DNA from 4 places in the Pseudomonas fjordensis genome. Region 3 is predicted to be linked to each of the others. Evidence: predicted binding sites of a transcription regulator. Region 3 holds the regulator's gene; each other region holds the start of a gene.
What was found. The regulator FliA, encoded in region 3, starts transcription of late flagellar genes. The targets are predictions, from matches to a motif close to CTAAAGTTTNNNNNNNNNNNGCCGNTAA.
Positions count from the first base shown of each region.

Region 1: the regulator FliA is predicted to act here: its motif matches at 1,441-1,468, upstream of ACWHXD_RS25125 (methyl-accepting chemotaxis protein).
Region 2: the regulator FliA is predicted to act here: its motif matches at 2,289-2,316, upstream of motA (flagellar motor stator protein MotA).
Region 4: the regulator FliA is predicted to act here: its motif matches at 2,538-2,565, upstream of ACWHXD_RS00605 (methyl-accepting chemotaxis protein).

Region 1 covers NZ_OZ336860.1:5,485,461-5,489,671, forward strand. The annotation lists gene ACWHXD_RS25110 (TonB-dependent receptor) at 1-143, shown strand, start outside; gene ACWHXD_RS25115 (biliverdin-producing heme oxygenase) at 282-890, shown strand; gene ACWHXD_RS25120 (YbaN family protein) at 999-1,400, shown strand; gene ACWHXD_RS25125 (methyl-accepting chemotaxis protein) at 1,539-3,677, shown strand; gene ACWHXD_RS25130 (NAD(P)H nitroreductase) at 3,823-4,211, opposite strand, start outside.
Region 2 covers NZ_OZ336860.1:587,024-591,234, forward strand. The annotation lists gene ACWHXD_RS02480 (rhodanese-like domain-containing protein) at 1-624, opposite strand, end outside; gene ACWHXD_RS02485 (HDOD domain-containing protein) at 682-2,217, opposite strand; gene motA (flagellar motor stator protein MotA) at 2,384-3,235, shown strand; gene motB (flagellar motor protein MotB) at 3,239-4,211, shown strand, end outside.
Region 3 covers NZ_OZ336860.1:4,725,921-4,730,131, reverse strand. The annotation lists gene flhF (flagellar biosynthesis GTPase FlhF) at 1-1,014, shown strand, start outside; gene fleN (flagellar synthesis regulator FleN) at 1,120-1,953, shown strand; gene fliA (RNA polymerase sigma factor FliA) at 1,950-2,690, shown strand; gene ACWHXD_RS21495 (chemotaxis response regulator CheY) at 2,858-3,232, shown strand; gene ACWHXD_RS21490 (protein phosphatase CheZ) at 3,251-4,039, shown strand; gene ACWHXD_RS21485 (chemotaxis protein CheA) at 4,051-4,211, shown strand, end outside.
Region 4 covers NZ_OZ336860.1:123,776-127,986, reverse strand. The annotation lists gene ACWHXD_RS00610 (amino acid adenylation domain-containing protein) at 1-482, shown strand, start outside; gene ACWHXD_RS00605 (methyl-accepting chemotaxis protein) at 544-2,424, opposite strand; rRNA gene rrf (5S ribosomal RNA) at 2,699-2,814, opposite strand; rRNA gene rrf (5S ribosomal RNA) at 2,924-3,039, opposite strand; rRNA gene ACWHXD_RS00590 (23S ribosomal RNA) at 3,198-4,211, opposite strand, start outside.

The DNA of each region.
Region 1 (4,211 bases), 760 kb from region 3:
TCACCGACAAGAAGTACTGGAACTGGGATGACGTGCGCAGCTACGACAGCGTCGGCGAGGCCGGTGTGACCGGCCCGGCCAACCTTGACCGCCTGACCCAGCCCGGTCGCAACTTTGCGATCAACGTGATCTGGGACATCTGACCCATGCGCCTCACCTCGCCGCCCATGCATCTGCGGCGAGGTGAGGATTTTTTACTGTGCCGCGTCTTCTTGTTCGTCTAGTTGATAACAGCTCTCTTTAAGGGCACCCAGGCGCTTCTCTTCTCAAGGACTTTTTTCATGACCGCTTCTTCCACCGCAGAACGCCCAAGCCTGCGCTCCCAACGCCTGAACCAGATCACCAACGCGCCGCACACCAAGCTCGACGCATTGGTGAAGGCTCACGCGCCGTTCGAAACCCAGGCCAACTTCGCCCGCTTCGTGGTGGCCCAATACCTGTTCCAATCGGAACTGGTGGCCCTGTACAACGATGCCGAGCTGAACCAGATCATCCCTGACCTGGCCGCCCGCTGCCGCGCCGAAGCGGCCAAGCTCGACCTAGCAGACCTGGACACCGAAATCCCGGCCCCGGTTGCCGGCGCGGTGAACACCCCCAGCAAAGCCGAAGCTTTGGGCTGGCTGTTCGTCTCCGAAGGCTCCAAGCTGGGCGCTGCGTTCCTGATCAAGCGCGCCGTGGGCTTGGGCCTGAGTGAAACCTTCGGTGCGCGCCACCTGGGCGAGCCAGCCGGTGGTCGCGCCGAGGGCTGGAAGAGTTTCACCCGCACCCTCGACGGCCTGGAGTTCAGTGCCGAAGAAGAAGCTGCCGTGGAAAAAGGCGCGATTGATGCGTTTGTGCGCTTCACCGTGTTGCTGGAACAGGCGTACGCTAGCGCCCCGGAACTAGCATAAGTATTCCGGTAGACAGCGGTTCAATGTGGGAGCTGGCTTGCCTGCTCCCACAGTTGAGTGCATTTCATGGCTAACAATGTGTAAACCTTCCCACCAGAAAACTGCAGCATGACCGGCAAACCCCAATCCTCCTCGAAAATCGCCCAAGCCCTCTTTGGCCTGCTGGCCTACGTCAGCCTGGGGATCGGCTTGGTGGCGATTGTGATACCGGGGTTGCCCACCACCGAATTCATCCTGCTCGCCGCCTGGGCCGCCACCAAAAGCTCGCCGCGCCTCAGCGCCTGGCTGGAAAACCATCGCCTGTTCGGCCCGATCCTGTCCAACTGGCGCAATGGCAAGATTATCGCCCGCCGCGCCAAAGTCAGCGCCACCGTGAGCATGTTGCTGTGCGCCGTGTTGATGCTGGTGATGCTCGATCACGGCTGGCCGGTGTACCTGGCGATTGTCGGGATGAGCCTGGGCAACCTGTGGATCTGGTCCCGCCCCGAACAGCTGGCACGGCCCGTCTGAAGCTGCGCGTAGGCGTTTTCCTACCGCTCATCGCCTATTTCTCATGAATTGATGTGTGACGCCGATGTTTCAGGCATGACGCCGAAGGGACTTGGCGCGTTTGCGTGCATTCCAACAAGTCCATTCGTGAGTGAACCTATGTTCGACACCCTCTCCATCCGCTTGAAAATCGTGTTGCTGTCCGGCCTGTGTCTGCTGGGTGTGATTGCACTGGTGGTCGGCATCAATATTTACAACACCAACCAGAACGATCGACTGGTCAGCGATTCAAGCTCACGAATGCTCACCGCCAGCGTGGAGCAACTGCTGCAATCCAAAGCGGCCGAACAGGCCACGCAACTGCAGAAGACCTTCGGCGAAAACCTGCTGGTGGTCACCGCCCTTGCCGACCAGATCAAAGACCTGCGTCAGTTGGGCACCCAGCGTTCCCTGGAAGCCGGAGCCCTGCGTGAAGAACTCAACCGCAGCGTCAAAACCGCGTTCGAGCGCAACACCAAAGTGCTGGGCATCTGGTTGTCGTTCGAACCCAACGGGCTGGATGGCAAGGACAGCGAATTCATCGACGACAAGGCGCGCGTCTCCAATGAAAAAGGCCGGTTTTCCAGCTATTGGAGCCGGGCTGGCGGCGAAGGCCAGAACACCATCATGGTCGAAGATGACCTGACCAAGACCACCCTCAACCTCAGCGGTACGCCCTACAACATCTGGTACACCTGCCCACGGGACACGCGCAGCACTTGCCTGCTGGACCCGTACGAAGACACGGTGGCCGGCAAACCGGTACTGATGACCACCATTTCCTTGCCGCTGATCGTCGACGGCAAAGTCATCGGTGTGATCGGCGTGGATATCGCCCTCACCGCCCTGCAAGCGACCACCGATGCGGCGCAAAAAGACCTGTTCAACGGTGCCGCCCACCTGGAGATTCTGTCCAGCACCGGCCTGATCGCCGCCTACAGCGGTGAACCAGGCAAAGTCGGCAAGAACCTGATCGACAGCATCGGCGCCGAAGGCAAGGAGATCGTGCAACTGCTGGCCAATGACCGGCCGGTTATCCGCGAACAGGAAGACACCATTCGTGCCGTGTACCCGCTCAAGCCGATTGCCGGTGCCAAATCCTGGGGCGTGGTGATCAAGCTGCCCAAAGCGGTGATGTTGGCCGACAACGAAAAACTCCAAGCCGTGCTCGACGAGGCCCAGGCCACGGGCACGCTCAAAGCCCTGCTGGTGGCCGCCGCCGCTGGCCTGCTGGGCTTGCTGCTGATCTGGCTGACCGCTACAGGCGTGACCCGCCCTATCAATAGCGTGGCCGCCATGCTCAAGGACATCGCCAGCGGTGACGGCGACCTCACCCAGCGCCTGGCCTATGCCAAGAAAGACGAACTGGGCGAGTTGGTGAATTGGTTCAACCGCTTCCTCGACAAGCTGCAGCCGACCATTGCGCAGATCAAGCAAAGCATCACCGAAGCCCGCGGGACGGCCGATCAGTCGTCCGCCATTGCGCGCCAGACCAGCGAAGGCATGCAAGTGCAGTTCCGTGAAATCGACCAGGTCGCCACCGCGTCGAACGAAATGAGCGCCACCGCCCACGACGTGGCCAACAGCGCCTCCAATGCCGCCAGCGCGGCACGCGGCGCCGACCAGTCGGCACGCGAGGGCATGTCGATCATCGAGCAGAGCACCCGCGATATCACCACCCTCGCCGACGAAGTCAGCAAAGCCGTGGGCGAAGTCGAAGCCCTGGCAGTCAACAGTGAGCAAATCGGTTCAGTGTTGGAGGTGATCCGCAGCATTGCCGAACAGACCAACCTGCTGGCGTTGAATGCGGCGATTGAAGCGGCACGCGCCGGGGAAAGCGGGCGTGGTTTTGCGGTGGTGGCCGACGAAGTCCGCAACCTGGCCAAACGCACCCAGGACTCGGTGGAAGAAATCCGCCTGGTGATCGAACGTATCCAGAGCGGCACCCGTGGCGTAGTGGCGACCATGCACTCCAGCCAGCATCAGGCCCAGAGCAATGCCGGGCAGATCCATCAAGCCGTGCAAGCCCTGGGCAAGATCAGCGACGCGGTCACGGTGATCAGCGACATGAACCTGCAAATCGCCAGCGCGGCCGAACAGCAGAGCGCGGTGGCCGAAGAGGTCAACCGCAACGTCTCGGCGATTCGTACTGTGACCGAAACCCTCACCGGCCAGGCTACCGAGTCAGCGGCGATCAGCAGCCAGCTCAATGCGCTGGCCAGCCAGCAAATGAAGTTGATGGATCAGTTCAGGGTCTGATTCGGTCCTGAAAACATTGCCCCTGTAGGAGCGACCTTGCTCGCGAAAAACGTCAACGATAACGCGTGCTTTCTGAATAAACGCGGCGTCTGTGAGTTCTTCGCGAGCAAGCTCGCTCCTACATATAGAGCAGAATGGGGGTGAATTACCGGCCGGGCCAGGCCTGGACGAACGGCGTCAGGTCTTCCTTCGGCGCCGTGCGCGGCGGGTTCTGCGGCGTGCCCAGGTACAGAAAGCCAATCACTTCTTCATTCGCCGCCAGCCCCAGGCCTTTGGCAACGTGAGCTGAGTAGGATAATTCGCCGGTACGCCACACCGCGCCAATACCCTGGGCATACGCCGCCAGCAGAATGCCGTGGGCCGCGCAGGCGGCGGCCAGCAATTGCTCGGACTTGGGCACTTTGAAATGCTCTTGCAAGCGTGCAATCACCACCACCACCAGCGGCGCACGCAGCGGGCCGTTCTGGGCTTTGTCGATGGCGGCTTGCGGTGCGTCGGCGTCCTGCAGGCGGGCGGCTTCGGCCAACAGCGTGC
Region 2 (4,211 bases), 4.1 Mb from region 3:
GCGGATACGCAGGTTGCGCGCCTTGTCCATGCCGGCGGTCCATTCGAAGTTCACCGCGCCGGGAATGTGGCCGCCCTTGGCTGCGAGCACTTTCTCGCCGGAATACTCCAGCGGGCCACGGGCGTCCCAGATCCCCAGGTCGGCCGCGCCGAGACGGCTTTGCAGGTATTCGCGGGTGGCGGTAGGGCCATCGTGCAGCGTGAGGCTGACCGGGCCGCCGGCTGCTGGGGGTGCATCGGTGGAAAGCGGGCGCTTTTCCTCCAGCCATGCCAGCAGGCCGCCGTCGAGGTAGTGGTATTTCTGGTGGCCGATCACGTCGAGCATCCAGATAAAACGCCCAGCCCAACCGCCGCCTTCGTCGTCATAGACCACATAGGTAGCGTCCGGGGTGTGGCCCAGTTCGCCGAACAGTTTTTCCAGGTCGGCCTTGCTCGGCAGCAGGCCGGGTGCCGGAGGCTGGCCCAGTTGAGTGCGCTTGGGGTCAACGAAATGCGCGCCGGGGATATGCCCTTCGGCGTAGCGGGCAGCACTGGTGAGGTCCACCAGTATCAAGTGCTTGGAATCGAGGCGACTCGACAGGTCGGCGGATTCGATCACCAGCGGCAAGCCAGAGAAGTCAGGCATGTGAGGTCTCCTGGGCACAAATGTTGGCGATAAAGGCCGGTGATTGTAGCGCAAGCATCAGGCGCTGCGGTTGGTAAAGCTGTGCAGAGCTTTCTCGATGCATTGGGCGGTTTTGCCGAACGCTTGCACGGTGGTTTCCGAGAACGGCCCGCCGCCCTGGTCCGCCACGATCAGCATGACCACGCGGCCGTTGCAGCTCAGTGAGCGCAGCAGCAGGTGCTCGCCAATAAACAGACGACGCAGGATCGGTGGCAGCAAGGCGGAAAACTGCGCATGGTTGTCGGGGTTCAGGCGTACCTGGGCGGACTTTTCCAGCAGGCGTTGCAGCAACGTGCTGTTGACCACATCCAGGCTCAGGTGAGCCGCGTCCTTGGGCAGACCGTCGGCCTGGTGCACACGCAAGGTGCTCAAGGCGCGATCGGCCATGAATATCAGTACCCGCTGCATGCCACTGGCCACCAGGGCTTCCTTGGCGCAAGTGGTCAGGTGCATGGCGTTGGCAAAGCGGCTCGGTTCCACCAGCAACTCGGTGCAACGCGTGCGCCACACGGCCAAGGCTTCGGCAGTCGGAGGCGGTGCAGGCAACAAGCCGCGATGGACTTTCTGCACATGCCACGGCCAGATCAGCGACAGCGCCGGGTGCCAGAGGTCGGGCATCAAGGTGGTGCGAGCGCTGGTCACCGCTTGCTGGTGAGCTTGCTGTTGCACATCGCTCAATGGCGTTTGCAGGTACAGCGCCGTCAGGTATTGCCAGCGCTCGGTGTGCGGGCAGGTCCAGGATTCCTGGGCCGACATCGCCAGGCCGTTGGCCAGCAACACGGTATTGGCCGGCTGGTTCAGCCAGCGTCGCAGGTTGGGCTCGGCATCGAGCAATTGCTGGTGACGCAGGGCATCGTCTTGACGGGCAATGTGCAGCGCCTTGACCAGCAGGCGTTGCTCGGCCAACAGCAACTTGTAGCCCTGTGAAACCCAGATCGGCAGGTGCCAGGCTTCGGTCAGGCCCAGGCACAGGTCGAGCAGACGCACGCCGAACAGCTGTTGCTCGACCTGGCGCGCCGATTGGCCTTTATGGATTACCCGCAATTCCCATTCTTCCAGGAGCTTGGGGTAGGCGACGGCCATTGGCCACAGTGGCGACAGAAACAGCAGGCTGCCCCAGTGGATGTCCTGCCACAACCGCGCCAGGCGACTGCCGAACAAACCGTTGGCTTGCTGGGATGCGTGCTGGCTGATCAGCAGCAGCTGACGCAAGGCCACGGGGATTTCGCGGGCGGGTACCGAAGGCAGGCGCGCCAACAACTCCTCGGCACGTTTGAGGCCCAGGCGGTTAAGCGCGACTTCAAGGTTTTCCGCAGGTTCGGCCAGGCTGCCGTGGGCTTGGCTGTTGGCTTCGCGCATCACGCTCAACACCAGGGCCGGGCTGTTGTGCATCAGCTCAGCAATATCTCGCAATGAACTGCGGCTATCGCGAATGGCTTTGCACACGCGCTCATGACTGGCCTGGGGCACGGGCAGCAGCACATCGTCCAGGCACTTGATCCAAGCGGCGAGGGTAGTGGGGCGGTTCGTTGGGACTGTCGGTTCAATTGCCATGATTGGGGCGCGATCATCACTTGCGTTCAACACGCCCGGAACGGGCCTAATTGGCTTTTCGCCTTAACGGGCTATAGTCTGGCGCAGTTTTGCCGATAAGTAGAACAAGAGTTTTGTGCAACACCCCCTATGTCCATGAACCCGACGGCGCAAGTACCCCTCTCCTATGGCTAAAATTATCGGCATCATTGTCGTCATCGCAAGTGTGCTCGGAGGGTACGTCCTCTCCCACGGTAAAATCGCCGCACTGATCCAGCCTTTCGAAGTGCTGATTATCGGCGGTGCCGCGTTCGGCGCATTTTTGCAGGCCAACCCAGGCTATATGACCATGCACGTGGTCAAGAAGTCCCTGGGCATGTTCAGCTCGCGCTTCTCCCACACGTTTTATCTGGAAGTGCTGGGGCTGATCTACGAGATCCTCAACAAGAGCCGCCGTGAAGGCATGATGGCGATCGAGGGTGATATCGAAGACGCCGCAGCCAGCCCGATTTTTGCCAAGTACCCGGCCGTGCTCAAAGACGAGCGCATGACGGCGTATATCTGCGATTACCTGCGCATCATGTCCTCCGGCAACATGGCGCCCCACGAGCTGGAAGGCCTGTTCGACATGGAGTTGTTCAGCCTCAAGGAAGAGCTGGAGCATCCGTCCCACGCCGTGACCGGCATCGCCGACGGCATGCCCGGTTTCGGTATTGTCGCGGCGGTACTGGGCATCGTGGTGACCATGGCGTCCCTGGGCGAGGGCGATCAGGCGGCCATCGGCATGCACGTAGGTGCGGCGCTGGTGGGCACCTTCTTCGGTATTCTCGCCGCCTATGGTTTCTTCGGCCCGCTCGCCACTTCCCTGGCCCATGATGCCAAGGAAGAGATCAACCTCTACGAAGCGATCAAGGCGTGCCTGGTGGCATCGGCCTCGGGCATGCCGCCGTCGCTGGCCGTGGAGTTTGGGCGCAAGGTGCTGTACCCCAAACATCGCCCGAGTTTCTCCGAGCTGGAACAAGCGGTTCGCGGTCGCTAAGCCATGGAAAACAACCAGCCGATCATCATCAAGCGCGTCAAGCGCTTCGCTGCGGGGCACCATGGCGGCGCCTGGAAAATCGCCTTCGCCGACTTTGCCACGGCGATGATGGCGTTCTTCCTGGTGCTGTGGCTGATGTCCACCGCTACGCCAGAACAGAAGATCGCCATCGCCGGCTACTTCAAAGACCCGATTGGCTTTTCGGAAAGCGGCACGCCGTTTGTGATTGACCTGGGCGGCTCGCCGGAACTGGCGCCCGAGCGCACCATCAACCCCGAAGTGCAAACGGAGTCGCCCCAGGAAAAAATCCCGATTGAGCGCGACACTGTCGAGTCCATGGCCGAACAGGTCGAACAGGAGCGCCTGGAACTGTTGCTGCAGGAATTGCAGAACAAGGTGGAAGAAAACCCACAGTTGCTGAAGTTCAAGGACCAGATTTCCTTCGAGATCACCCCCGAGGGGCTGCGCATCCAGATTACCGATGCGGCCAACCGGCCGATGTTCGACTCTGGCAGTGCGCGCTTGAAGCCGTACTTTGAAGACATTCTGCTGGCCATGGCTGACACCATCAAGGCGGTGCCGAACAAGATCAGTATCAGCGGGCATACCGACGCCAAGCCCTACGCGGGCCAGGGAGATTTCGGCAACTGGGAACTCTCGGCCAACCGCGCCAACGCCGCCCGGCGTGCGCTGGTAGCCGGCAGCTACCCGGACCCGCAAGTGGCGCGCGTGGTGGGCTTTGCCTCCTCGCAGCTGTTTGATCCCAAAGACCCGTTCAACCCGGTCAATCGCCGTATCGACATCGTGGTGCTGACCAAAAAAGCCCAGCGTGCGATTGAAGGCGATCAACCACCGCCATCGGCACCGACCCAGGGCGAGGGTGCGCCTGGCGAAGTGCCGGCCGACCCGAACGCGCTGCCGCCGGAGCAGGAACCGCTGCCAGCCCATGAGCTGCGCCAGAAGCTGAACCTGTTTG
Region 3 (4,211 bases):
GAGCCGCTGGTTGAACCCACCTTTGTCGAACCGCCGCGTCCTGCAGCGCCTGCCCCGGCTGCCGCAGTTGACCAGCGCGTGATCGACTCGATGCGTTTTGAACTCAATGGCCTGCGTGAATTGCTCGAAGTGCAGCTCGGCTCGCTGGCCTGGACCCAACTGCAAGGCAGCAAGCCGCAGCAAGCCAACCTGTGGCGTCGCTTGCAACGCATCGGCCTGTCCGGCCCGTTGTCCCGCGACCTGCTGGCCTTGACCGCTGAAGTCGAAGAGCCCCGTCAGGCCTGGCGCATGTTGCTGGCGCACTTGGCGCGCATGATCGCCACGCCGGAAATCGAACCCCTGGAAGAGGGCGGTGTGATCGCCATGGTCGGCCCCGCCGGCATGGGCAAGACCACCACCCTGGCCAAGCTGGCCGCCCGTTATGTGCTCAAGTACGGTGCGCAGAATATCGCGCTGGTGAGCATGGACAGCTACCGCATCGGTGCCCAGGAGCAGCTCAAGACCCTGGGCCGCATCCTCAATGTGCCGGTGACCCATGTCGACCCGGGCCAGTCCCTGGCCAATGCCCTCGAGCCGTTGCTGCGCAAGCGCGTGGTGCTGATCGACACCGCCGGCCTGCAAGCCAGCGACCCGGCGCTGCGCATGCAGCTCGAAAGCCTGGCCGGGCGTGGCATCAAGTCGAAAAATTACCTGGTGCTTGCAACCACCAGCCAGAAACAGGTTCTTACCGCTGCCTATCACAGCTACAAGCGTTGCGGCCTGGCCGGCTGCATCCTCACCAAGCTCGACGAAACCGCGAGCCTGGGCGAGGTATTGAGCCTGGCCATCAGCCATGAATTACCGGTTGCCTACCTCACCGACGGGCCGCGGATCCCGGATGATCTGCATCTGCCGCGCCGTCATCAGTTGGTCAGCCGTGCCGTGAGTGTGCAAATGCAAGACGAGCCTAGCGAGGAAGCGATGGCCGATATGTTCGCCGACCTTTACCACCACCCCGCAAAACGGGTGGGTTGAGGCAGGATGAACACCGTGAAATGTACCTACATCGATGGTCTGCAAGCGATTCACGCGGCCAAGCCATGTAGCCTGCGTCTAAGCAAGACAAGGTAAAGAAATAAAATGGGCAGCATGCATCCCGTACAGGTGATCGCGGTGACCGGCGGCAAAGGTGGCGTCGGGAAAACTAACGTGTCAGTGAATTTGTCCCTGGCGCTGGCAGAGCTTGGCCGTCGCGTCATGCTGCTGGATGCTGACCTGGGCTTGGCGAACGTGGACGTTCTGCTGGGGCTGACACCCAAACATACCCTGGCCGATGTGATCGAGGGCCGCTGTGAGCTGCGCGATGTGCTGCTCCAGGGCCCCGGAGGCATTCGCATCGTGCCGGCGGCCTCGGGCACCCAGAGCATGGTGCACCTGAGCCCCGCGCAGCATGCCGGGTTGATCCAGGCGTTCAGCGACATCGGCGACAACCTCGACGTGCTGGTGATCGACACCGCCGCCGGCATCGGCGAATCCGTGGTCAGCTTTGTGCGCGCCGCGCAAGAAGTGCTGCTGGTGGTGTGCGACGAACCCACCTCGATCACCGATGCCTACGCACTGATCAAACTGCTTAACCGTGACTACGGCATGAACCGCTTTCGCGTGCTGGCCAACATGGCCCAGAGCCCGCAGGAAGGGCGCAACCTGTTCGCCAAGTTGACCAAGGTCACGGATCGTTTCCTCGATGTGGCTTTACAATACGTCGGCGCAGTTCCCTATGACGAGTGTGTGCGCAAGGCCGTGCAAAAGCAGCGTGCGGTCTATGAAGCGTTCCCTCGTTCGAAATGCGCACTGGCGTTCAAGGCCATTGCCCAGAAGGTCGATACCTGGCCGTTGCCCGCCAACCCGCGGGGGCATCTGGAGTTTTTCGTCGAGCGTTTGGTGCATCAGACGAGCGCAGGACCGGTGCTATGACATCCAGCGGCTACAACCTTTACAAAAAGTCGGCACGTGACAGCCAGGGCGAATTGATCGAGCGCTATGCGCCGCTGGTCAAGCGCATTGCCTATCACCTGTTGGCGCGCCTGCCCGCGAGTGTGCAGGTTGAAGACTTGATCCAGGCCGGCATGATCGGCCTGCTGGAAGTCTCGACCAAATACGACGCCAGCAAGGGCGCCAGTTTCGAAACGTATGCGGGTATCCGTATCCGTGGCGCGATGCTCGATGAAGTGCGTAAAGGCGATTGGGCGCCGCGTTCGGTACACCGCAATACGCGCATGGTCAGTGATGCAATTCGTGCAATTGAAGCAAAAACCGGTCGTGACGCTAAAGATCATGAAGTTGCGGCCGAACTCCAATTGAGTCTCGACGATTACTACGGGATTTTGAACGATACCTTGGGCAGCCGCCTGTTCAGTTTCGACGACCTTTTACAGGACGGCGAACACGAAGGGCTGCACGAGGACGGCGCGAGCGCCCATACGGAGCCGTCGCGCGACCTGGAAGACGAACGTTTCCAGGGCGCGTTGGCCGATGCAATCGCCAACTTGCCGGAGCGTGAGCGGCTGGTGCTGGCGCTGTACTACGACGAAGAGCTGAACCTCAAGGAAATCGGTGAGGTCCTGGGGGTCAGCGAATCGCGTGTCAGCCAGTTGCATAGCCAGTGCGCAGCCCGCTTGCGGGGGCGATTGGCCGAGTGGCGCGCGCGCTGACAGGCAGTGTGGGGACACTGCAGACGCTACCGTGAAACCGCAGGGTTTTGCGGGTGAGTACCGTGGTGCCCTGGGCAGTCCTTTTTGTGTAACGCCTGTTGATTGAAATGGCGCGTCCAGGTGCTGGGCGCGTTTAAGACTGCTTGGAGGTCGAATTGGACAAGAACATGAAAATCCTCATCGTTGATGACTTCTCAACGATGCGGCGGATCATTAAAAACCTGTTGCGTGACCTTGGGTTCACCAACACGGTCGAGGCGGATGACGGCCTGACGGCCATTCCGATTCTCAACAGCGGGAGCATCGACTTTCTGGTGACCGACTGGAACATGCCGGGCATGACTGGTATCGACCTGCTGCGCCACGTGCGCGCCGATGAAAAACTGCGCAGCCTGCCTGTGCTGATGGTGACCGCCGAAGCCAAGCGTGAACAGATCATCGAAGCCGCCCAAGCCGGGGTCAACGGTTACGTGGTCAAGCCATTCACGGCACTGGCCTTGAAAGAGAAGATCGAGAAAATCTTCGAACGCATCCACGGCTAATGCCATCGCGGGGGAGCTATGGAGCATAACGAAACGTCACAGGGCGACTTTGAGTCGACCCTGAAAAAACATGCTCACCAGTTGGTCGACAGCCTGGAAAAAGGCCAGTTCGCCGATGCGGTGCAGTTGATCCATGAGCTTAACCAGACCCGTGACCGCGGCCTGTACCAGGAAGTGGGCAAGCTCACACGCGAGCTGCACAGCGCAATCGTCAATTTCCAGATTGACCCGCGCATGCCCCAGGCCGAAGAAATTTCCCAGATTACCGATGCCACTGAACGCCTGTCCTATGTGGTCAGGCTGACTGAGGCGGCGGCCAACCGCACCATGGACCTGGTGGAAAACGCCACGCCTCTGGTCAATGGCATGGCCACCGAAGCCCAGGCCTTGAGCCAGGACTGGGGCCGCTTCATGCGCCGCGAAGTCGGTGCTGAAGAGTTTCGTGAATTGGCGCGTCGCGTCGACGGGTTCTTGTCGCGCAGCGAACAGGAAAACCGCACGGTGGCCAGCAACCTCAACGACATCCTGCTGGCCCAGGATTACCAGGACCTTACCGGTCAGGTGATCAAGCGCGTGACCCAGTTGGTCACCGAAGTGGAAAGCAACTTGCTCAAATTGGTGCTGATGGCCGGCCAGGTCGATCGTTTTGCCGGCATCGAACATGACCGCGAAGCGATCCTCTCGGAAAAAGATCCACAAAAACATCTCGCCAAGGGTGAAGGTCCGCAGATTCATGCCGATAAACGTGAAGACGTTGTGTCAGGTCAGGATGACGTAGATGACCTGTTATCCAGTTTAGGCTTCTAAGGAGCACCCACATGAGCTTCGGCGCCGATGAAGAAATCCTTCAGGATTTCCTTGTAGAGGCCGGCGAAATTCTAGAGCAACTGTCCGAACAACTGGTCGAGCTGGAAAGCCGACCGGATGATGCGAACCTGCTCAATGCAATTTTTCGCGGTTTTCACACTGTAAAAGGGGG
Region 4 (4,211 bases), 4.6 Mb from region 3:
ACGGTGTCTGCCAACCACAGAAAAACCGCTTGCTGTTGATGCTCAAGGGGTCTCTGCAATTGGGGTTGGTGCCGCGACTGGAGGCCAATTTCGATCTGATGCCGGTGGACTTCCTGGCGCGTTTCATCGCCTTCCACAGCGCTCATTTTGACCCTGGGCGAAACGTGTTCAACTTGCACAATCCGCAGCCCCTGAATTGGGATCAGTACCTTGATGCCTTCAGCGAGGCTGGGCACGTTTTTGACCGAGTCAGCGTTGAAGAGTGGCAACGAGCGTTGCGCAAAGTGAGCCGCGATAACGCCCTGTTCGGGGTGCTGGGCTTTTATCTGGACGGGCTGGGCGAAGACATCGGTGACACGTCGATGATCCGTTACGACAATGCCAGGTGGGGCTTGGAAAAAATGGGGATGTGCTATCCACCCAAGAGCCAGGCGCTGTTACGCAAGGGCTGCGACTACCTGAGCGCTATCAGCTTCCTCTGAATAGCACCGTGGACAGGGCCAAGCAGTCGGAGCGAGAGGCCTCGCTCCGATGCAGTCAGAATCAAATCTTGAAGCTATCGACCAATTGCTTCAATCGGCTGGCCTGCTGGGACAGCGCATCGCAGTCCTTGAGCGTCTCGTTGAGGTTGGCCACACCTTGCTGGTTCAAGAGGTTGATTTGGTTGATATCGACGTTGAGGGTTTCGACCACTGCGGTCTGCTCTTCAGTCGCGGCCGCGACGGATTGGTTCATGCCATCAATCTCAACGATACGTTGCGTCACGCTGACCAAGCGCTCACCTGCCTGGTTGGCGACTTCAACACTTTCTTCGCTGGAAGCCTGGCTGGCGTTCATGGTGGTCACAGCTTCACGCGAGCCCACTTGCAGCGAAGTGATCATCTTGTGGATTTCCTCTGCCGACTCCTGGGTACGGTGCGCCAAATTACGCACTTCATCCGCCACCACGGCAAAACCACGCCCGGCTTCACCAGCACGGGCCGCTTCGATCGCCGCGTTGAGGGCGAGCAAGTTGGTTTGCTGGGAAATGCCTTTGATCACATCCAGGATGTGCCCGATGTTGTCGGTACTGGCATTAAGGGTTTCGATCTGGGTGCAGGACAGGCTGATCTTCTGCGACAACTCGGACATCGCCTGGATAGTTTGCTCCACCACTTTACGACCATCGTCAGCTTGTTCGCTGGCACCACTGGCGTGCTGGGACGCGTCAGCGGCGTTACGCGCGATTTCCTGAGTGGCAGCGCCCAGTTCGTTGATGGCTGCGGCCACGCTGTTGGTACGCGCGCTCTGTTCGTCAGAACCGATGATCGACGCATTCGATGAAGCCATCACACGCTGGGACAAATCGTGCACCTGGCGCGTTGCCGAAGACACTTCGGAAATCGACGCGTGGATTCGCTCGACGAACTGGTTGAATGCACTGCCGACCTCGCCGAACTCATCCTTGCTGGTCACGTCGAGGCGTCGGGTCAAATCACCTTCGCCTTGGGCAATGTCCTGCATGGCCACGCCCATGGTGGTCAACGGGCGCAACAGTACTTGAATCAACAGGCTCAGGAGCACCGCAATAGCCACAACGGCAATCAACATCGCAATCAAGGCCGAAGTACGGAATTTGCCCAGCGGGGCATAGGCTTTTTCTTTGTCGATCGACAGGCCTATGTACCAGTCAGCGCCTGGCAAGCCGCTGATAGGCGTGAAAGAGAGGATGCGATCCTGTCCTTTGAGTACGACGTCCTGATTGAGCTTCTCAATGCGCACGTTGGTGCCAGGGTAGATGTCCTTGAGGTTCTTCATCACCTGGTCCTGGTCTGGACTGACGATGACCTGGCCATCGCCGCTGACCAGAAACGCATGGCCAATGCCACCGAAGTCTACCGAGTTGATGATCTTCACCAGTGTCTGCAGGCTCAGGTCACCACCAACAACACCCAACAACTCGCCGTTCTTTTTCACCGGCATGGCAATTGTCACGATCTGACCGCCCACAGCCGCCATATAAGGCGGAGTAAGCATGGTTTTGTCCGCCACTACTGCTTGCTTGTACCAAGGGCGCTGACGAGGGTCGTAGTCGTCAGGCATCTTCGCGTCAGGGCGCTGGGTGAATACCCCGTTGGCTTGTCCCACATAGGTGAACTGGAAGTTGCTGGTGAACGCTGGTTGATCGACCAAACCAGGAAGATCGGCGGCGCTGCCCTGGTGGGCAACGTTCTGCGCCAGATTCTCGAGAACCAAGATGCGACCACTGAGCCAGTTCTGCACACTGCTGGCAGTGAGCTCGCCGGATTGCTGGATGGACGAAGTGAGGTTTTGCCTGATGGTGCTGCGCTGCAGGTAGTCGTTGTAGAGCGTGAATAACGCGAAGGCTAAAACCACGACGCCTGACGCGGCCAACAGAATTTTATGACTGAACTTGAGATTCATTTCATCGACTTCTTTTGCCAAAGGGGGGTGAGCGTGCCGAGTGGAACATTCCATGTAACGGGATAGGCGGACTCTGCGGTCGCTCTATTTCGGTGCACGCATGGCTCGTCAGGCTTTCGGCCAAACTTCGACAAATCTTAGGAATTTGTGAGAAGCATCTTCTTTTAGCGTAGGAAACCGACAGGCGGTAGGGGTAAGGTAGATTGGCTGTGATGGGCAGCCCTAAACGACAAAACCCCTGTCTGCGTTAGCAGACAGGGGTTTCGGAATTCAATCTTGACGATGACCTACTCTCACATGGGGAAACCCCACACTACCATCGGCGATGCATCGTTTCACTGCTGAGTTCGGGATGGGATCAGGTGGTTCCAATGCTCTATGGTCGTCAAGAAATTCTGTGTACCAGACCGTTGCGTTGGCAACGTGCCGGTGAAATTCATGAGCTTCTACATAAACAAAACCCCTGTCTGCGTTAGCAGACAGGGGTTTTGGAATTTAATCTTGACGATGACCTACTCTCACATGGGGAAACCCCACACTACCATCGGCGATGCATCGTTTCACTGCTGAGTTCGGGATGGGATCAGGTGGTTCCAATGCTCTATGGTCGTCAAGAAATTCTGGTACTGAGTCGTGGCCAACTGGCCTCGCTTCAGCAAATTGGGTATGTGACAGATCTCGGTGTTTTGTGAGCGTCGAACTTTCGGTTCATTTTCGTCTTCACACACCGCAATCTGATGCTCGTTAGAGTAGTCAAATTGCTTGGGTGTTATATGGTCAAGCCTCACGGGCAATTAGTATTGGTTAGCTCAACGCCTCACAGCGCTTACACACCCAACCTATCAACGTCGTAGTCTTCGACGGCCCTTCAGGGAACTCAAGGTTCCAGTGAGATCTCATCTTGAGGCTAGTTTCCCGCTTAGATGCTTTCAGCGGTTATCTATTCCGAACATAGCTACCCGGCAATGCCACTGGCGTGACAACCGGAACACCAGAGGTTCGTCCACTCCGGTCCTCTCGTACTAGGAGCAGCCCCTCTCAAATCTCAAACGTCCACGGCAGATAGGGACCGAACTGTCTCACGACGTTCTAAACCCAGCTCGCGTACCACTTTAAATGGCGAACAGCCATACCCTTGGGACCGGCTTCAGCCCCAGGATGTGATGAGCCGACATCGAGGTGCCAAACACCGCCGTCGATATGAACTCTTGGGCGGTATCAGCCTGTTATCCCCGGAGTACCTTTTATCCGTTGAGCGATGGCCCTTCCATACAGAACCACCGGATCACTAAGACCTACTTTCGTACCTGCTCGACGTGTCTGTCTCGCAGTCAAGCGCGCTTTTGCCTTTATACTCTACGACCGATTTCCGACCGGTCTGAGCGCACCTTCGTACTCCTCCGTTACTCTTTAGGAGGAGACCGCCCCAGTCAAACTACCCACCATACACTGTCCTCGATCCGGATAACGGACCTGAGTTAGAACCTCAAAGTTGCCAGGGTGGTATTTCAAGGATGGCTCCACGCAGACTGGCGTCCACGCTTCAAAGCCTCCCACCTATCCTACACAAGCAAATTCAAAGTCCAGTGCAAAGCTATAGTAAAGGTTCACGGGGTCTTTCCGTCTAGCCGCGGATACACTGCATCTTCACAGCGATTTCAATTTCACTGAGTCTCGGGTGGAGACAGCGCCGCCATCGTTACGCCATTCGTGCAGGTCGGAACTTACCCGACAAGGAATTTCGCTACCTTAGGACCGTTATAGTTACGGCCGCCGTTTACCGGGGC